DNA from 3 places in the Sphingomonas sp. SORGH_AS_0438 genome. Region 3 is predicted to be linked to each of the others. Evidence: riboswitches for the same ligand, from Rfam matches in the RefSeq annotation. Region 3 holds a riboswitch; each other region holds the start of a gene.

Region 1 (5,984 bases), 1.7 Mb from region 3:
GACAAGCCGGCACCGGTCCAGGGCAAGCAGGTAGAGGAGCGGTGTGATCTCATCTTCACAGGCGACATCGACGACGGCCATCGCACCCGGTAAAAGTCATTTCGAGATCCTGGATGGCTTGCGTGGCATAGCCGCGCTGATGGTGGTCATCTTCCACGTATTCGAAGCCTATTCGGACGCGGACCCCACCAAGCAGATCATCAACCACGGCTATCTCGCCGTCGATTTCTTCTTCCTGCTGTCCGGCTTCGTGATTGCCTATGCCTATGATGATCGCTGGTCGCGCATGGGGCAGTGGGAATTCTACAAGCGGCGATTGATCCGGTTACAGCCGATGGTGGTGCTGGGCAGCGTGTTCGGTGGCGCGCTTTTCTATCTCCAGGCGGGGGGCCTGTTTCCACGCATCGCCGAGACGCCGGTCTGGCAGATGCTGCTGGTGATGCTGCTCGGCTGTACGCTGCTGCCGTTGCCGAAGGCGTTCGATATTCGCGGCTGGGATGAGATCCATCCGCTGAACGGCCCGGCTTGGTCGCTCTTCTACGAATATGTCGCCAATATAGCCTATGCGCTGGTGCTGCGCAGGCTTTCGCGTCGCGGCCTCACGCTGTTGCTGGTGCTGGCGGCCGGGCTGTTGCTCGACGTCGCGCTGCGGGGCGAACGACGCGATCTGATCGGCGGCTGGGCGCTCGACGCGGCCGGCATCCATATCGGTCTGGCGCGTCTATGCTATCCGTTCCTGGCGGGGATGCTGCTGATGCGATCGGGCAAGCGGTTGCGCGTTCGGCACGCCTTTGCCGTCAGCGGCGTCCTGCTCATCCTGGCCTTGGCGCTGCCGCGTATGGGCGACACGCCGCATGACTGGCGCAATGGCCTGTACGATGCGGCCTGCGTGCTGTTGCTGTTTCCGCTGATCGTCGCGATCGGCGCCGGGCAGAAACTGGCCGATGGCAAAAGCCTGCGCGTGGCCCGGTTCTTCGGTGACCTGTCCTTCCCTTTGTACATCACCCATTATCCCCTGATCTACCTCTACACGGCCTGGGTCGTGGACCAGAAGGTCCCGGCCCGTATCGGCGCGCCCATGGGCGTCCTGCTGGTGATCGTCGCCGTGCTGATCGCCTATGCGAGTCTGAAGCTGTACGACGAACCCGTGCGTCGCCGGCTTGCCGCCCGCTTCCTCCGGCGGTCGGCGGTCGCGCCGTCCCGATGACGATCGGGCTTCGATAGGTCGTGATGCGCTTCGTCGGCGACGGGGCATCGGTCTGGAATGGGGTTGCGGGCGGACGGCCTGCCAAGGATGACCCGTCATCCGCTTCCCGGCATTAGCCCGATGATGGCGAAGCCGAGGAAGCGGATCGGGGTCGGAGCCTAGGTACGTCAGACGCTGGCAGTCGCCGAACAGCCCCCGACTGCGCCGGTCAGGCCGTGATTTCCCGCCTGACGATCGCCGCGCCCGCACCCAGCGCCTTCAACTTGCCGGTCGCGACCTTGCGGCTCAAAGGCGCCATGCCGCAATTCGTCGCCGGGTAGAGCTTGTCCGCATCGACGAAGCGCAGGGCGTTGCGCAGGGTATCGGCGACCTGTTCCGGCGTCTCGATGCTATCGGTGGCGACGTCGATCGCGCCGACCATCACCTTCTTGCCGCGGACGAGCTCGATCAGGTCCATCGGCACTCGCGAATTCTGGCATTCGAGCGAGATGATATCGATCTTCGATTTCTGGAGGTTGGGGAAGGTTTCCTCATATTGCCGCCATTCGGAGCCGAGCGTCTTCTTCCAGTCGGTATTGGCCTTGATCCCATAGCCGTAGCAGATGTGGACGGCGGTCTCGGCCTTCAGGCCCTCGGCGGCGCGTTCCAGGGTGACGATACCCCAGTCGTTCGCCTCGTCGAAGAACACGTTGAAGGCGGGTTCGTCGAATTGGATGATGTCGACGCCCGCAGCCTCCAGTTCGCGGGCCTCCTCGTTGAGGATGCGGGCGAATTCCCAGGCCAGCTTCTCGCGGCTCCGGTAATGGGCGTCGAAGAGGGTATCGATCATCGTCATCGGCCCCGGCAGGGTCCATTTGATCGGCTGGGTGGTCTGGGCGCGCAGGAACCGCGCATCGTCGACGAAGACCGAGCGGGGCCGCGACACGGCGCCGGTGACCGTCGGCACGCTGGCGTCGTAACGGTTGCGGATACGCACCGTCTCGCGCTTCTCGAAGTCGACGCCGTCCAGATGCTCGATGAACGTCGTGACGAAGTGCTGGCGGGTCTGCTCGCCGTCTCCCAGGATATCGATGCCCGCCTGGCGCTGATCGTCGACCGCCAGACGCAGCGCGTCCTGCTTGCCCGCGATCAGTTCCTCACCCTCCAGCTTCCACGGCGACCACAGGGTCTCGGGCTGAGCAAGCCAGCTGGGCTTGGGCAGGCTGCCCGCCGTCGTCGTCGGCAACAATCTCGTCATGATGGAATATACCTGTCGTTTGGGTGGGATCAGAGGCCGCAGGTCGCGGACCAGCGTCGAAGGGCGGCACCATGCGGCGCGATGATATGCGCCTCGGCCAGCTTGCCTTGCTCCACGGCGAGCCGGCTGCGCTCCTCGCGATCGTAGACGATGCGGGTCAGCGAATAGTCCTGATATGTCAGGCTCGGCCGGTACTGCTCCGCCGCCACGGAGTTGGCGTTGTAGATTTCGGGGCGATAGATTTTCTGGAACGTCTCCATCGTCGCGATCGTGCCGGCGAGTTCGAGGTTGGTGTAGTCGCTGACCAGATCGCCGATATGATAGAAGGCCAGGGGCGCGACGCTGTGCGGCGGCATGAAGTAGCGCACTTTCATGCCCATCTTCGCGAAATACCGGTCGGTCGGGGAGGTATCGTCGTTCCGATACTCGACGCCGAGGATAGGATGGACGTTTGCCGTCCGGTGGTAGATCGCCTTGCTCGACACGCTCAGGCAGATGACCGGGGCCTTCCGAAAATGGTCGCGATAGGCGCTTGAGCCGAGAAAGCGCTTGAACAGAGCGCCGTGGAGATCGCCGAAATCGTCCGGCGCACCGCCACCTCCGGTCCTGAGGTGGTCCGGGAGAACGACGTTGAAGTCGTAGTCCCGGATGTAGGAGGAGAAGTTGTTGCCGACGATGCCATCGGTCCGCTCGCCGCTGCGTCGGTCGACGATGCTGGTGTGCAGAATCTCGATCAGGGGAAGCGCGTCGTCGGCGTCACCATCGCCAATGGTCAGCGCGGCGGAGATGATCTTCAACTCGATCGTGTAGCGATCACCGGTGGGATTGTCCCAGTGCATCAGCGCGTTGAAACGGCGATCGATCATCATCAGCGTGTTGCGCAGATTCTCTTGCCGGTTGTCGCCTCGGGCGAGATTGGCGAAGTTGGTGGTGATGCGCGTGCTGTCGGCCGGACGATAGTCCTCGTTGAACGGGATGCTGCTGATCGTGAATGTGAACCCGCTATTCGTCATGACTCACCTGGCTTTGCGGACAGAGGTCAGGCGAGAGCGCGCAAGGCAGGGACAGGCCCGGATGGCGGAACGTCACGGACCGTCGCGTCGAGCGCGATCCACCGGAGGAACCCCCGTCCGAGGAACGTTATGGCGTCGAAAGGCAGGTCTCCTGGCTTGCGGGTCGACGCGGTGGCTCCGGCCTTCCCGGGCTCCTTGCGGGAACCCAGTGACACGAATTGGAGCCGCCGCTCGCCGCTTACAGTTGCGGGGGCAGCGCCGGACTCTGCCCTGAAGGACACCACCGGCTTCCCGTCTTAGCCCCATCGCCATGCCTGGGATGGGGAACCTCGACGCCGCGTTCCAACACCAACACCGAGGCATTGTCAATCATGATATAAAGATATCCTTATATCTTGATGACGTGATGTCCGGCGCCCGGATGCCCTCTGGCGCAAGATAGGGCGCGTGCGCCTACAAGCCGGCCTGGTCGATCCTTTGTGCGATTTCGCTGGGCAACGCGGCTTCCGATTTCGGTTGCAGCCGATGAAGCGCCGTCTGCACGCGCTTGCGCGCGACCTGATAGGCCTTGTGGCGGATGACCCGCATCGCGTTTGTCCGCCAGGACGGGCTTTCGCCCAGCCGGGCTTCCCATTTGGCCTCCTCCGCTTCGAGGATCGACAGCGCCATGCGCAGTCCGTCGCGTCGTCCGCGGGCATAGTCTTCGGAAATGGGGGATGTCGTCATCGGGTGGCGAGGGTGGCCCGCCCCATGGTCCCTGACAAGCCAAATTCCCGGCCCGGCAATCGGTCCTGGCCGATATCCGCTTCATCCTTCGGGCCGCCTGCACCGATCCGATGGCCCGGATGCCGCTTCCGTTCGTTCCGGGCACTGTCCCAAGCAGGAGAGAATAGCGTGCTGTTTCACACGATGGTCGGATCGAACGACATTGAGCGATCGAAGCGTTTCTACGACACGGTGCTGGGCACCCTCGGCGTAGGGGAGGCGATGCGGAACATCGCCGACAGCGGTCATACCCGACTGATCTATCGGAACGACAACGGGACCAACTTCATCGTCAGCCAGCCGATCAACGACGAGCCGGCAACCGTCGCGAACGGCAGCACCGTCGCCTTTGCTTGCAACTCGCCGGAGCAGGTGAAGCAGTTTCACGATGTTGCGGTCGCCAATGGCGGCACGTCGATCGAAGCACCGCCGGGTCCGCGCAACACGGCCTCCATGGGCACGATCGAACTCGCCTATGTTCGCGATCCCGACGGCAACAAGCTTTGCGGGATCCATTTTCCCAAATAAGCGGGCCTAACCGTGCTGCCCGTCCCGGTTGCGGGCGGGCAGCACCCGATTGATCCGGTGCGACCAACCACGGAAGACATCGTCCATTCGGGTTCGGCAGGTCAGGCGCAGCAATGCTTGCGCTTCTTTCCCGAGCCGCAGGGGCAGGGATCGTTGCGGCCGGTCTTGGCCGGCGCGACTGTCTCCATGGCATTCGCCTTCGTCTCGCCCGTATGAGCGCGGGCCGCATGGAGGCGCTGGATCGTGTCCGTCAGTTCGGCCACCGCACGGTCCTGGAACGCATTGATCTCCACGCTGTCGAGATCGCTTTCGTCGCGGGCGATCGCGATCAGCGCCAGCAGGCGCCGCCACGGATCGGCCCATTCGCTATCAGCGGCCGCGGCGTCCCACGCATCCGGACGCAACGCGATCGCATCGGAAAAGCCGTCGATCCAGAATTCCCACAGAACGTCGCCATCCCGCTCGTCGATGTCGAGGATCGGCTGCAGCTTGCCGCGGGACAGGTCGCGCGCGATCTCGTCGCGCCGCGCCGTCACCGCCCTGACGAACCATTGCACGTCGAGCGGGTCCTCGAACGGTGGGACGCCATCGATCTCGACGCCCCATATGACCGTCATCCACGCGTCCACCGGGATCGCCTCGGGACAGACGATCAGCCCGGTGAGGAAGCCGTCGAGCTCGGTGAGCAGCATCGGCTCTTCGACCGGAAGGTCCGCCAATGCCCCGTCGAGGCGTCGGAAACGGGATGGCATTTTTCTCACAGGCGAAGGTTCCGTTCGTGCATTTTTGCCTCCTCCTTCACCCATAGCGGCGTAGGATCGCCCGTGACGATATCGGTGCCGTCGATGAGGTGCTTCATATGGGTTTCCCGCATGGCGCGCCCGTTAATAGGATCGTTCGGGTTTGACAGTGGTCGATCGTCGACCGGCCGCGACCTTGACGGACATAGACCCAATGCCGATCTCCGTCGGCGTCAGGAGAGATATGATGGTCGAAGCTCGGTGGAACGGTGCCCGCATTGCCCATAGCGACGAGACGGTCATCGTCGAGGGCAACCACTATTTCCCGGTGGACAGTGTGGATGCCGCCGTCTTGCGGCCGAGTGGCACGACGACCGTTTGCCCCTGGAAGGGAACGGCGCATTATTACAGCCTGCACGTCGCGGGCGCCGACAATGCGGATGCCGCTTGGTATTATCCCGATCCTAAAGCCGAAGCGGAGGCCATTCGCGGCC
Region 2 (5,984 bases), 680 kb from region 3:
GTATAGGCCGCCGCGCCCAGATCGGGATGGCCGGCGCAGGGGCCGAAGCGCGCCTCGTCGATCCAGCTTTGCGGATGCTCGATCCGGACCCCCATCGAAAAGGGCTTGGCCTCCAGCGCGACGCCGCGATCGTGCAGCATATGCGCGGTGTCGCGCGCGCTATGGCCCAGCGCCAGCACCACCGGCCCCTCCACCGCCAGCCGCTCGCCGGTCTGGAACACCAATGCCCGCAGGGTCCGCGTGCCGTCCGTCGCCGTCTCGATCTCCAGGTCATCGACCCGGTGCTCGAAGCGATATTCGCCGCCCAGCGCCTCGACCGTCGCGCGCATCGACTCGACCATCGTCACCAGGCGGAAGGTGCCGATATGCGGATGCGCCTCGGTCAGGATCTCCTCGGGCGCGCCGGCCTTGACGAATTCGGTCAGCACCTTGCGGCCCAGATGGCGCGGGTCCTTGATCTGGCTCCACAATTTGCCGTCGGAAAAGGTGCCGGCGCCGCCCTCGCCGAACTGGACGTTCGATTCGGGGTTCAACTCGCTGCGCCGCCACAGGCCCCAGGTGTCCTTGGTCCGCTCGCGCACCACCTTGCCGCGCTCGACGATGATCGGGCGGAACCCCATCTGCGCCAGGATCAGCCCCGCGAACAGCCCGCACGGCCCCGCCCCGACCACGATCGGGCGCGGCCCGCGATAGTCCGCGGGAGCCCGCGCGACGAAGCGATAGCCGGTGTCGGGCGTCGGGTTGACGTGCCGGTCGCGGCGGAAGCGGGCCAGCACCGCCGCCTCGTTCTTCACCGTTACGTCGATCGAATAGACCAGCTGGATGTCCATCTTGTCGCGCGCGTCATGCGCCCGGCGCGCGACCGTGTAGCGCACCAGGTCGCGCGGCGTGATCCGCAGCCGGTTGCGGATCGCCGCGGGCAGCGCCTCCTCGGCATGGTTGAGCGGCAGCTTGAGTTCGGTGATGCGCAACATGCCCGCTTCCTTAGCGTGCTGCGGGGCCAGCGGAAACCGGGAGCACGCGTCCCCGTGGTTGAACTCTCCGGCCCGTTGGTCTTTACCCCCCGCGATACGGCAGGAGACGCGACATGGCACGGACGGCATTCATCACCGGCGCGACGGCGGGGATCGGCGCGGCGGCGGCGCGGGCGTTCGTAGCCGATGGCTGGCGCGTGATCGCGACCGGGCGACGCGCCGAACGGCTGGCGGCGTTGGCCGGGGAATTGGGGGCGGACAAGGTCCACACGCTCTGCTTCGACATCGCCGACCAGGCGGCGATGGACGCGGCGCTCGGCCAATTGTCACCGGAGGACCGCGCGATCGACCTGCTGATCAACAATGCCGGACTGGCGCTCGGCACGCAGCCCGCGCAGAAGGCGGACCTCGCCGCCTGGCATACGATGATCGCCACCAACGTCACCGCGCTGGTCACGCTGACCCACAAGCTGCTGCCCGGCCTGGTCGAGCGGCAGGGCGCGGTCATCAACCTGTCCTCGGTGGCGGCGACCTATCCCTATCCGGGCGGCAACGTCTATGGCGGCACCAAGGCGTTCGTGGAGCAATTCTCGCTGGGCCTGCGCTCCGACCTGCACGGCACCGGCGTGCGCGTGACCTCGATCGAGCCGGGGATGGTCGAAACCGAGTTCACCACGGTCCGCACCGGCGGCGACCAGGCCGCCTCCGACGCGCTCTATCGCGGCGCCACGCCGATGACGGCGGAGGACATCGCCGCGACGATGCTGTGGGTGGCGACGCTGCCGCCGCATCTCAACATCAACCGACTGGAGCTGATGCCGGTCAGCCAGAGCTTCGCCGGCTTCCAGGTCGCGCGCAAGGACTGACGGACGGCTGGGAGGGGCAGCGATGGCGAAACGCTATTACCTGACCGCGACGCTGCCCGATGGCTATGTGAAGACGATCGGCCCCACCGCCACCGCCTTCACCCATTATTGGCGGATCGTGGCGACGCTGGCGAACGGCAAGACCGAGGTGTTCTGGGGCCATACCAAGTCGCTGGCGGAGGCGAAGAGCAAGCGCACCGCCCTCGCCGACGCCGCCCGCCAGCGCGGCTGGACGGACCATGTGTTCGAGATCGTCGAGGTGGAGCGCCGGCCGGGGTGAGGGGGATTAAATATGGTTGTCCGGATCCCAATCTCGGATGACATCGGATATGGGGAGCCCAAGACTCTTATCATCGAGCCACTCCACCGTTCTTCCATCGACATTGCGAGCGGCCAGCAAATCTACGTGCGCCATCTTCATTCCGAGCAGCAAGGCTTGAACTTCGTCCACGCCACCGGCCCTCTTGCTCTTCACACCCTCCGGCCAGTCGATTTCAACTTTGCAGAAAAAACAGTCATTGTCTTGCAGCGGCTTGTAAAAGCGGCATTCCACTTCGCGGCCATCCACAACAAAAGCTCGCTTGGCAAAGATGCTATCGGTCATACGCTTCCCTAAATATGAAGGCACATTCACGAAGCGGAGTCATCAACAGGCGGGGAGGGATGGGCTTGATCGCTGGTAGAATCGCGAAACCGTACTTCGACTGGATCCTCACCGCTCAATATCGGCATAGGCCTGTTTGATCGCACGGTCGAAGCGCGCATTCGAACGCCGCACCTGGCGGCGCAGCACCAGCCCCAGCAGGCCGAAGCCCAGGATCATCAGCGCCCAGCCGGCCGGTTCGGGCACGGCGGCGATCGCGGCGGCGATGCCGGTCTTGCGCGGCGGGCGAGTCGCATTGGCGGCGGCCAGATCGTCATGCATCAGCGCATAGGCGAAGGCGTCGCGCTCGGTGACGCCGTCCACCGCGACATGGCCGTCGACGACGATGCGGATCGCGTCCCCGCCATCCCGCGACTCGACCGGCGGGGCATCGGCGGTGAAGACATGCGAATGGCCGGATCGCGGCGGCGTAGTGGACAGCGTCGCCGCCGGGCAGGCCATGGCGACGCACAGCCCCAGCATCGCCAGCCATGCCATGATCACCGTCTTCACCGCGCGCACGTCCAAATAGTCCCCAGTCGCCCGCGCGCGCTCCCCAGCGCCGCGTCGATCCGCAGCGATGATCTTAACAAGGCGTAAAGTCCATCGCTAATTCGGTCTTGCTCCGGGACGGATTCGTGCCTCTTCCGTAAAGCCCCGCCCTTCCAGCGACATGGCCGAACGGAGCGCGTGCCGCATTCGTCTGTCCCCGCGGTTGGCACCGGCCAGTCCCTCGGCTAGAGGCGGCAGCGGGGCCGGTATCCGGTTCCATCGATCGCGTCGGTGCCCCGCCAAGGGGCTTGAATGGGAATGCGGTGCGAGGCGGCGACGCCTCCAAGCCGCGGCTGTCCCTGCAACTGTAAGCGGCGAGCGAGCGGCACAGGTCCCTGGCCCCATTCGGGCGAGGGCGGCCACTGGCGACGGACGGCGACGTCCCCGCCGGGAAGGCGTGCCGCAAGCGACGACCCGCGAGCCAGGAGACCTGCCGGCGCAATGGTCGCTCTTACCATGGTCCAGGGGATGGCCGCGGTACGGTGTTTCCGTCTGAGCGACGAATCCTTGCGGCCGGGGCCGCATCGGTGCGTGGCACGGGCGACTCCAGCGAGCGCCCGCCCGGTCCCACGCGCCGGCCGCACAAGGCCCCGTCCGTGTCGTTGCCAGGGCGCCCGCGCGGAGACACCATGACCGACCTTTCGCGTATTCCCGTCACCATCGTCACCGGCTTCCTCGGCGCGGGCAAGACCACGCTGGTCAGCGAGCTGATCCGCCGCTCCGCCGGGCGACGGCTGGCGGTGGTGGTCAACGAGTTCGGCACGCTCGGCATCGACGGCGAGATCCTGAAGGGCTGCGCCATCCCCGATTGCCCGGCGGAGAATATCGTCGAGCTGGCCAATGGCTGCATCTGCTGCACCGTCGCCGACGACTTCATCCCGACCGTCGAGCAGCTGCTCGCGCTCGATCCCCGCCCCGACCATATCGTCATCGAGACGTCGGGCCTGGCGCTGCCCAAGCCGCTGCTCAAGGCGTTCGACTGGCCCGCGATCCGCTCGCGCATCACCGTCGACGGCGTCGTCGCGCTGGCCGATGCGGAGGCGGTGGCGGCGGGCCGCTTCGCCCCCGACCTGGCCCGGCTGGAGGCGCAGCGCGCCGCCGATCCCGAGCTGGACCATGACACGCCGCTCGCCGAGCTGTTCGAGGACCAGCTCGCCTGTGCCGACCTGGTGCTGCTGACCAAGGGCGACCTGGCCGGGCCGGAGGGGATCGCCGCCGCGCGCGCGACCATCGCCGCCACCGCGCCGCGCCCGGTGCCGGTGGTCGAGCTGGTCGACGGGCGGATCGACCCGGCGGTGGTGCTGGGGCTGGAGGCGGCGGCCGAGGACGATATCGCCGCCCGCCCCTCGCATCACGACGGCGCCGACGATCACGAGCATGACGATTTCGATTCGCTGGTCCATCAGGCCGGTGAGATCGACGATCCCGCCGATCTGGTCGCCCGGATCGAGGCGATGGCGCGCGACCAGGACATCCTGCGGGTGAAGGGGCATGCCGCCGTGCGCGGCAAGCCCATGCGGCTGCTGGTCCAGGCGGTCGGCGCGCGCGTGCGCACCCAATATGACCGCCCCTGGCGGCCCGGCGAGCCGCGCGTCACCCGGCTGGTGGTGATCGCCGAGCATGACCGGATCGATCCCGCCGCGATCGGAGCCGCGCTGGCCGGCTGAGCCCCGATGCACCTCGTCTTCCGCGAGAGCCACGGCCTGGAGGAGACCGCCACCCCGCGCGACCTGGCGCAGGACCCGGCGGCGCTGGTCGTGCTGTCCTTTTCCGACAGCGACCTGGGCGCGTTCGCCGCCGGCTGGCATGGCGCCGCCGGCGACGGCACGCCGCTGCCCGCGCTGCGCCTCGCCAATCTGGGCGATCTGGCGCATCCGCTGTCGGTCGACACCTATGTCGAGCGGACGCTGTCGGGCGCGAAGGCGATCCTGGTGCGGATGATCGGCGGCCCCGCCTGGTGGAGCTATGGCCTGCAACAGGTCGAGGCGCTGGCCCGCAACCGGGGCATCGCGCTGGCGATCGTCAGCGGCGACGGCCGGGCCGACCCGGCGCTGACCGAGCGATCCACCCTGCCCCCGGCGATTCTCGCGCGGCTGGCGGCGCTGTGCGACCAGGGCGGCGCGGCGGCGGCGCGGGCGGCCCTGGCGCTGCTGGCGGAAGCGGCGGGGCTGGCCGCGCCGGTCGCGGGGATGCCGGCGCCGCTCGCCCCGGTCGGCGGGTGGAGCGCGAGCCACGGCCTGGCCTGCCCCGCCGCCAGCCTCTGGGCCCATCGATGGACCAGCCCCCGGCCGCTGGTCCTCCTCACCTTCTACCGCTCCTATCTGCTGGCCGAGGATCTCGCGCCCATCGCCGCGCTGGAACGGGCGCTGACGGCGCGCGGCTTCGCGGTCGCGGCGCTGTTCGTGCCGTCGCTCAAGGCCGCGGAGGCGCGCGGCTGGCTGCGGCGCTGGGTGGCGGCGCTGGCTCCGGCGGCGATCGTCAACGCCACCGCCTTCGCCGCGCGCGACGACGATATGGGCAGCCCGCTCGACGGCGAAGCGCCCGTCTTCCAGATCGCGCTCGCCACCTCGGACCGCGCCGCCTGGGCGACCGCGTCGCGCGGATTGTCGCCGGCCGATCTGGCGATGCATGTCGTGCTGCCCGAGATCGACGGGCGGATCTTCGCCGGCGTCGCCAGCTTCAAACAGGCCGGCGCGCGCGACCCCGCGCTCCACTTCGCCCCCCGCGCGCACCAGCCCGAGCCCGAGCGGATCGCCGCCATCGCCGACCGCGTCGCCGGCTGGCACCGCCTCGCCGCCACCCCGGCGGAAGGGCGGCGGGTGGCGATCGTGCTTTCCACCTATCCGGGCAAAAGCTGGCAGATGGCGCACGCCGTCGGCCTCGACGCGATCGCCTCGGCCGAGGCGATGCTCGCCGACTGGACGGACGCGGGCTATGCCACTGGGCCTG
Region 3 (5,984 bases):
CCTGCGCACCGTGCGCATGCCGTTCGGCCTGACCGTGACATGCAGCCTGGGCGCCTGCACCGGGCCGATGGTCAGCGAACGCGCGTGGCAGGCCATGTATCGCGCCGCCGACCGCGCACTCTATGACGCCAAGGCGGCGGGCCGAAACCGGGTGAAGATCGGCGCGCCGCGGGTGGTGGCGGCATGAGCCTTGTCGAGGGAGGCGCGCTCGCCTAGCATCCGGGCAAGGGGGGGATGATGCGCAACCGACGGATCTTGTTGGCGATGGTCGCGACCGGCGCGACGTTGGCGATGGCGGCGCGGCATCCGACCGCCGATATCCGGTTCCCGACCCATCGGACCGGCGATCCCGCGCCGCACCGCTTCCAGGCGGCGGTCGAGCTGGGACTGGTCGGCGTCTCCCTGCTCTACACCTGGAGCGCGCGCCCGATCGGGTGAGCGCGAGGCGCGCCCGGCCCAGCGCCCGGCACGTCTTGCCTGTGCCAAGTCCGTGTCGCATAGGAACAATCATGGACATACCCGCCCCATCCGCCCCCGAAACGCCGGTCGAGGATCTGTCGTTCGAAGCCGCGCTGAAGGAATTGGAGCGGATCGTCGGCCGGTTGGAAAGCGGCGACGCGACGCTGGACGAATCGATCCGCCTGTACGAGCGCGGCGACCGGTTGCGCGCCCGCTGCGCCGAGCGGCTCGATGCGGCGCAGGCGCGGATCGAGGCGATCCGGCTGGACGCGGACGGCAAGCCCGCCGGCACGCGCCCCTTTGCCGCGGGCTGAGGCGCCCATGCCCGCTCTGCCCGCGTCGCTGCCCGACGCGATCTCGCTGGTCGCCGAGGCGGTCGATGCCCGGTTCGACACGCTGCTCGCCATCCCCGACGATCCGCGCGCCGACCTCTATCGCTGCATGCGCCATGCCGCGATCGGCGGTGGCAAGCGGCTGCGGCCGCTGTTGACGATCGCGACCGCCGACCTGTTCGGCGTCGATCGCGCCTGCGCCGTGCTGGTCGGCACCGCGATCGAGGCGATCCATGTCTATTCGCTGATCCACGACGATCTGCCGGCGATGGACGATGACGACATGCGCCGGGGCAAGCCGACCGCGCACAAAATCTATGGCGAGGCGACCGCGATCCTGGCGGGCGACTGCCTCCATGCGCTGGCGTTCGAGGTGCTGGCCGATGCGGATACGCATCCCGATCCGTTCGTGCGGTCCGAACTGGTGCTTGATCTGGCGCGCGCCGCCGGCCCCGGCGGCATGGCGGGCGGGCAGATGATGGACCTGGAGGCGGAAAAGGCGCGCTTCGACCTCGGCACCGTCACCCGGCTCCAGCAGATGAAGACCGGCGCGCTGATCTGCGCGGCGGTGGAGGCGGGCGCGATCCTGGGCCGGGTGCCGCCCGAGGGGCGCGTGCCTCTGCGCGGCTATGCGCACGACCTGGGCCTCGCCTTCCAGATCGCCGACGACCTGCTCGATGCCGAGGGCGACGAGGAACTGGCCGGCAAGAAGCTGCGCAAGGACGGCGAGGCGGGCAAGGAGACGTTCCTGTCGCTGCTCGGCGTCGATCGTGCCCGCGAGCAATGCGGGATGCTGGTCGACCAGGCGGTGCAGCATCTGCGCGGCTATGGCGCGGAGGCGGACCTGCTGCGCGCCATCGCCCGCTATGTGGTGGAGCGCGACCGGTGACCCGGATCGGCGTCTATCCCGGCACCTTCGACCCTGTCACACTCGGCCATATGGACATCATCCGGCGCGGCGCGAAGCTGGTCGACCGGCTGGCTGGTGGTGGGGGTGACGACCAATGCCTCCAAGTCGCCGATGTTCTCACTCGACGAGCGGATGGCGACGGTGCGGCGCGAGGTGGCGACGATCGGCGGCGCGATCGACGTGGTGCCGTTCGATTCGCTGCTGATGGACTTTGCCGTGCGCGAGGGGGCGAGCGTGATCGTGCGGGGCCTGCGCGCCGTCGCCGATTTCGAATATGAATATCAGATGGCGGGCATGAACCAGCAGCTCAACCGCCATGTCGAGACCGTCTTCCTGATGGCCGATGTCGCGTTGCAGCCGATCGCGTCGCGGCTGGTCAAGGAGATCGCGCTGTTCGGCGGCGACGTGTCGAAGTTCGTGCCCCCCGATGTGTGCCGGGACCTGGTCGCGCGCGTCGCGGCGCTGGGGCGCGGTCGGCAGGCTGATTGACCGGACCCGCGCCGGCGGCTAACCGCGCCGCCGTGACGGGTTCCCCCTGACCGGGGATCAAAAGGGAAGCCGGTGAGTGGTTTGTCCACGATCCCGGCGCTGTCCCCGCAACTGTGACCGGCGAGCGGCCGCCCCAACAGGCCACTGGACCCAGAGACGGTCCGGGAAGGCGGGGCGGCGGCGATGACCCGGAAGCCAGGAGACCTGCCCGTCACGGTCGATCCATCGCGCCGGCGGGAGCACCGGAGCGGACGAGGCGATATTCCTCGAGCGAACGACGCGCGGCGACGCGTGCGCAATGGTGCGGACGCCGCCGAGAGGGGGAATGCGTTCGTGTTGAGATTTGCCGTGTCCGTCCTGGCGCTTGCCGCCGCCGCTCCCGCACTGGCGCAGGCGGCCCCGGACGACGACCAGATCGTCGTCACCGCCGCCCGCGCGCCGCAGAAGCTGGACGAGGTCGGCCAAGCGCTGACCGTCATCGACCGCGCGGAGATCGAGGCGCGCCAGACCGTCTCGATCGCCGACCTGCTGTCGACCACGCCGGGCGTCACCGTCACCCGCAATGGCGGGATCGGCAGCCTGACCAGCCTGCGCATCCGGGGCGCGGAAGCGGAGCAGACGCTGGTCGTGATCGACGGCGTGCGCGTCAACGATCCGTCCTCGCCCGGCGGCGGCTTCGACTTCGCCAACCTGCTCTCCTCGTCGATCGAGCGGATCGAGGTGCTGCGCGGGCCGAATTCGGTGCCCTGGGGCAGCCAGGCGATCGGCGGCGTCGTCAACATCATCACCCAGGCGCCGACCGACCGGTTCCGCGCTCATGCGCGCGCCGAATATGGCTATGCGAACAGCGCCTTCGCCAGCGCCGGCGTGTCGGGCGGCGCCGGGCCGCTCGCCCTGTCGCTGACCGGCGGCTATCTGGACAGCGACGGCATCTCCGCCGCCGCCAATGGCCGCGAGCGTGACGGATACCGCCAATATGGTGCGAACGGCCGCGCGACGCTGGCGCTGACCCGGGACATCGGCATCGACCTGTCGGGCTGGTATGCGCATAGCCGGGTCGGGCTGGATGGCTTTCCGCCGCCCGACTATATGCTGGCCGACACCGCCGACTATGCCAAGACGCAGGAAGTCTATGGCTATGCCGGCGTCCATGCGAACCTGCTGGACGGCCGCCTCCGCAACCGTGCGGCCTTCACCATCGCCGATATCAACCGCGACAATTACGAACCCGCCTTCGGCACCGGCCCCAGCTTCATCGGCCGGGGCCGGTCCGAACGCTATGAATATCAGGGTGATTTCCGGCTGGCCGAGCCAGTCCGCCTGGTCGGCGGCGTCGAGCATGAGACCAGCCGCTATGACGACGGCTTCCTCAAGCGTTCGGTCGGCATCACCAGCGTCTATGGCCAGGCGATCGTCCAGCCGATCCGCGCGCTGACCGTCACCGGCGGCGTGCGGCATGACGATCACCAGCGTTTCGGCGGCCGCACCACCTTCGGCGCGGACGCGGCCTGGGCGCTGGCGACCGGCACGACGCTGCGCGCCAGCTATGGCGAGGGGTTCAAGGCCCCGACGCTCTACCAGCTCTACAGCGCCTATGGGAACGAGGCGCTGCGGCCGGAGACGGCGCGCAACTATGACCTGGGCGTCGAACAGGCGCTGGTGGAGGGCCGGATGCGGATCGGGGCGACCTGGTTCCACCGCGACACGCGCAACCAGATCAGCTTCCGCAACTGCGTCGGCGCGACCGAGTGCGCGGCCTATCCCTTCGGCCGCTACGACAATATCCAGCGCACCCAGGCCGAGGGTGTCGAGTTCACCATCGCGCTGCGTCCGGTCGATGCGCTGACCCTGTCGGGCAACGTCTCCTATATCGACAGCCGCAACCGCACGCCCGGCGCGGCCTTCGACCTCGACCTGGCGCGCCGGCCCAAGGAGACGGCGGCGGTCAATATCGACTATCGCCTGCCCTTCGGCCTGTCGGTCGGCGGCACGGTGCAGATGGTCGGCGACAGTTACGACGACGCGGCCAACAGCGTCCGGCTGGACGGCTATGCGCTGGCCAGCCTGCGCGCGGAACTGCCGATCGGGGATCGCCTGTCCGTCTATGGCCGCGTCGACAACCTGTTCGATGAGGATTACCGGGTCATCGCCGGCTATGGCACCTATGGCCGCGCCGCCTATGGCGGCATCCGCGTGACGCTCGACTGAGATGCGCGCGCTGGCCCTCGCCCTCCTGCTCGCCGGCTGTGCGCAGCCGCCGGGCGGGGGCGGGGGCATCGTCTCGACCAATCCATGCGCGGATGCGATGCTGGTGCACATGGTGCCGCCCGCCCGCATCGCCGCGATCAGCCATTATTCGCAAACGCCCGGCGCCTCCTCGATCCCGCTCGCCCTTGCGCGCCGCTTCCGCGCCACGGCGGGAACGGCGGAGGAGGTGATCGCGCTCCGGCCCGACCTGGTCGTCGCCTCCAGCTTCACCGCGCCCGCCACGCGGGAGGCCTGGGCGCGCGCCGGGCTGAAGACGCTCTATCTCGGCATCCCCGCCACCATCGCCGCCAGCGAGGCGCAGGTGCGCGAACTGGCGCGGGCGGTGGGGGCGGCTCCGGCCGGCGAGCGGATCGTGCGCGACATTGATGCTGGCCTGCGCCGCACCCGGCCGACGGATGCCCGGCGACCAAGGGCCTTGCTCTACATCTCCGGCGACCTCGCCAATGGCGGCGGCACCTTGCTGGATGAAGCGATGACGCATGTCGGCCTGACCAATGCGGCGGCGGGCTATGGCCTGGCCTTTACCGGGCGGCTGCCGGCGGAGACCCTGGTCGTGCACCCGCCGGACCTGGTGATCGCGCCCGACCGCAACCGGCTGGCACGCTTGCGCGAACGGCTGTTGCCGCACAGCCGGGCGGCGACGATCGACCCGGCCCTGCTCTATTGCGGCGGTCCCACGATTCCCCCGGCGCTCGACCGGCTCGCCGCGATCCGCCAGGAGGGGCCATGAGCCGATCGATCCGCCTGACCATGCTCGCGCTGCTGGTGGTGGCGCTTTTCCTGGGTTCGCTCGCCTGCGGCAAGGCGGTGGTGCCGCTGTCCGCCTGGTTCTCGGGCGATCAGCGCTGGTGGATCGTGGCGGAGCTTCGTTTGCCGCGCGCGGTGCTGGCCGTGGCCCTGGGCGCGGTGCTCGGCCTGTCGGGCGCGGTGTTGCAGGGCTATCTGCGCAATCCGCTCGCCGATCCGGGCGTGGTCGGCATCTCGTCGGCGGCGGCCCTGGGCGCGGTGGTGGCGATCGTCTTCGCCGCCGCCAGCGGGGCGGGCGTGTTCGTCGCCGCGATCCTGGCGGCCGGCGGGGCGATGGCGCTGCTCGCAGCGCTGACTTGGCGATCCGATTCCACCGTTACCTTCGTGCTGGCGGGCACGGTGTTGGCGAGCCTGGCGGGGGCGCTGACCGCCTTCACCATCTCGGTCGCGCCCAATCCCTATGTGGTGGCGGAGGCGATGGACTGGCTGATGGGCGCGCTGACCGACCGGAGCTGGCCCGATGTCGTGCTGGCCGTGCCGCCGATGGCGCTCGGCGCGCTGCTGCTCGCGCTGACCGGCCGGTCGCTCGACGCGCTGGCGCTGGGCGAGCCGGCGGCGCGGTCGCTGGGCGTGCGGCTCGGCCGGCTGCGGCTGCTGGTGGTCGCGGGCACCGGCCTCGCGATCGGCGCGGGGGTGGCGGTGACGGGGGTGATCGGCTTTGTCGGCCTGATCGTGCCGCATCTGCTCCGTCCGCTCTTCGGCCATCGACCGGGGGCGCT

Evidence for each region. Region 3 has a riboswitch for cobalamin ahead of QE452_RS13090 (TonB-dependent receptor domain-containing protein). Riboswitches for the same ligand answer to the same signal wherever they lie in the genome.
Region 1: linked by a shared signal. The riboswitch ahead of QE452_RS05175 (DUF1852 domain-containing protein) and the one ahead of QE452_RS13090 (TonB-dependent receptor domain-containing protein) in region 3 are both predicted to bind cobalamin.
Region 2: linked by a shared signal. The riboswitch ahead of cobW (cobalamin biosynthesis protein CobW) and the one ahead of QE452_RS13090 (TonB-dependent receptor domain-containing protein) in region 3 are both predicted to bind cobalamin.

The regions. Positions count from the first base shown of each region.
Region 1 is NZ_JAVIZS010000001.1:1,084,236-1,090,219, forward strand. It holds gene QE452_RS05165 (acyltransferase) at 119-1,207, shown strand; gene QE452_RS05170 (methionine synthase) at 1,416-2,444, opposite strand; gene QE452_RS05175 (DUF1852 domain-containing protein) at 2,474-3,457, opposite strand; cobalamin riboswitch at 3,581-3,804, opposite strand; gene QE452_RS05180 (hypothetical protein) at 3,911-4,126, opposite strand; gene QE452_RS05185 (VOC family protein) at 4,367-4,750, shown strand; gene QE452_RS05190 (UPF0149 family protein) at 4,852-5,556, opposite strand; gene QE452_RS05195 (DUF427 domain-containing protein) at 5,738-5,984, shown strand, end outside.
Region 2 is NZ_JAVIZS010000001.1:3,493,453-3,499,436, reverse strand. It holds gene QE452_RS16485 (NAD(P)/FAD-dependent oxidoreductase) at 1-974, opposite strand, end outside; gene QE452_RS16480 (SDR family NAD(P)-dependent oxidoreductase) at 1,088-1,840, shown strand; gene QE452_RS16475 (hypothetical protein) at 1,863-2,120, shown strand; gene QE452_RS16470 (DUF6968 family protein) at 2,127-2,444, opposite strand; partial or broken gene QE452_RS19130 (PEPxxWA-CTERM sorting domain-containing protein) at 2,553-2,699, opposite strand; cobalamin riboswitch at 3,248-3,488, shown strand; gene cobW (cobalamin biosynthesis protein CobW) at 3,665-4,702, shown strand; gene cobN (cobaltochelatase subunit CobN) at 4,709-5,984, shown strand, end outside.
Region 3 is NZ_JAVIZS010000001.1:2,813,266-2,819,249, reverse strand. It holds gene QE452_RS13115 (diguanylate cyclase) at 1-187, shown strand, start outside; gene QE452_RS13110 (hypothetical protein) at 238-438, shown strand; gene QE452_RS13105 (exodeoxyribonuclease VII small subunit) at 510-773, shown strand; gene QE452_RS13100 (farnesyl diphosphate synthase) at 781-1,680, shown strand; partial or broken gene coaD (pantetheine-phosphate adenylyltransferase) at 1,677-2,190, shown strand; cobalamin riboswitch at 2,211-2,417, shown strand; gene QE452_RS13090 (TonB-dependent receptor domain-containing protein) at 2,539-4,398, shown strand; gene QE452_RS13085 (ABC transporter substrate-binding protein) at 4,400-5,188, shown strand; gene QE452_RS13080 (iron ABC transporter permease) at 5,185-5,984, shown strand, end outside.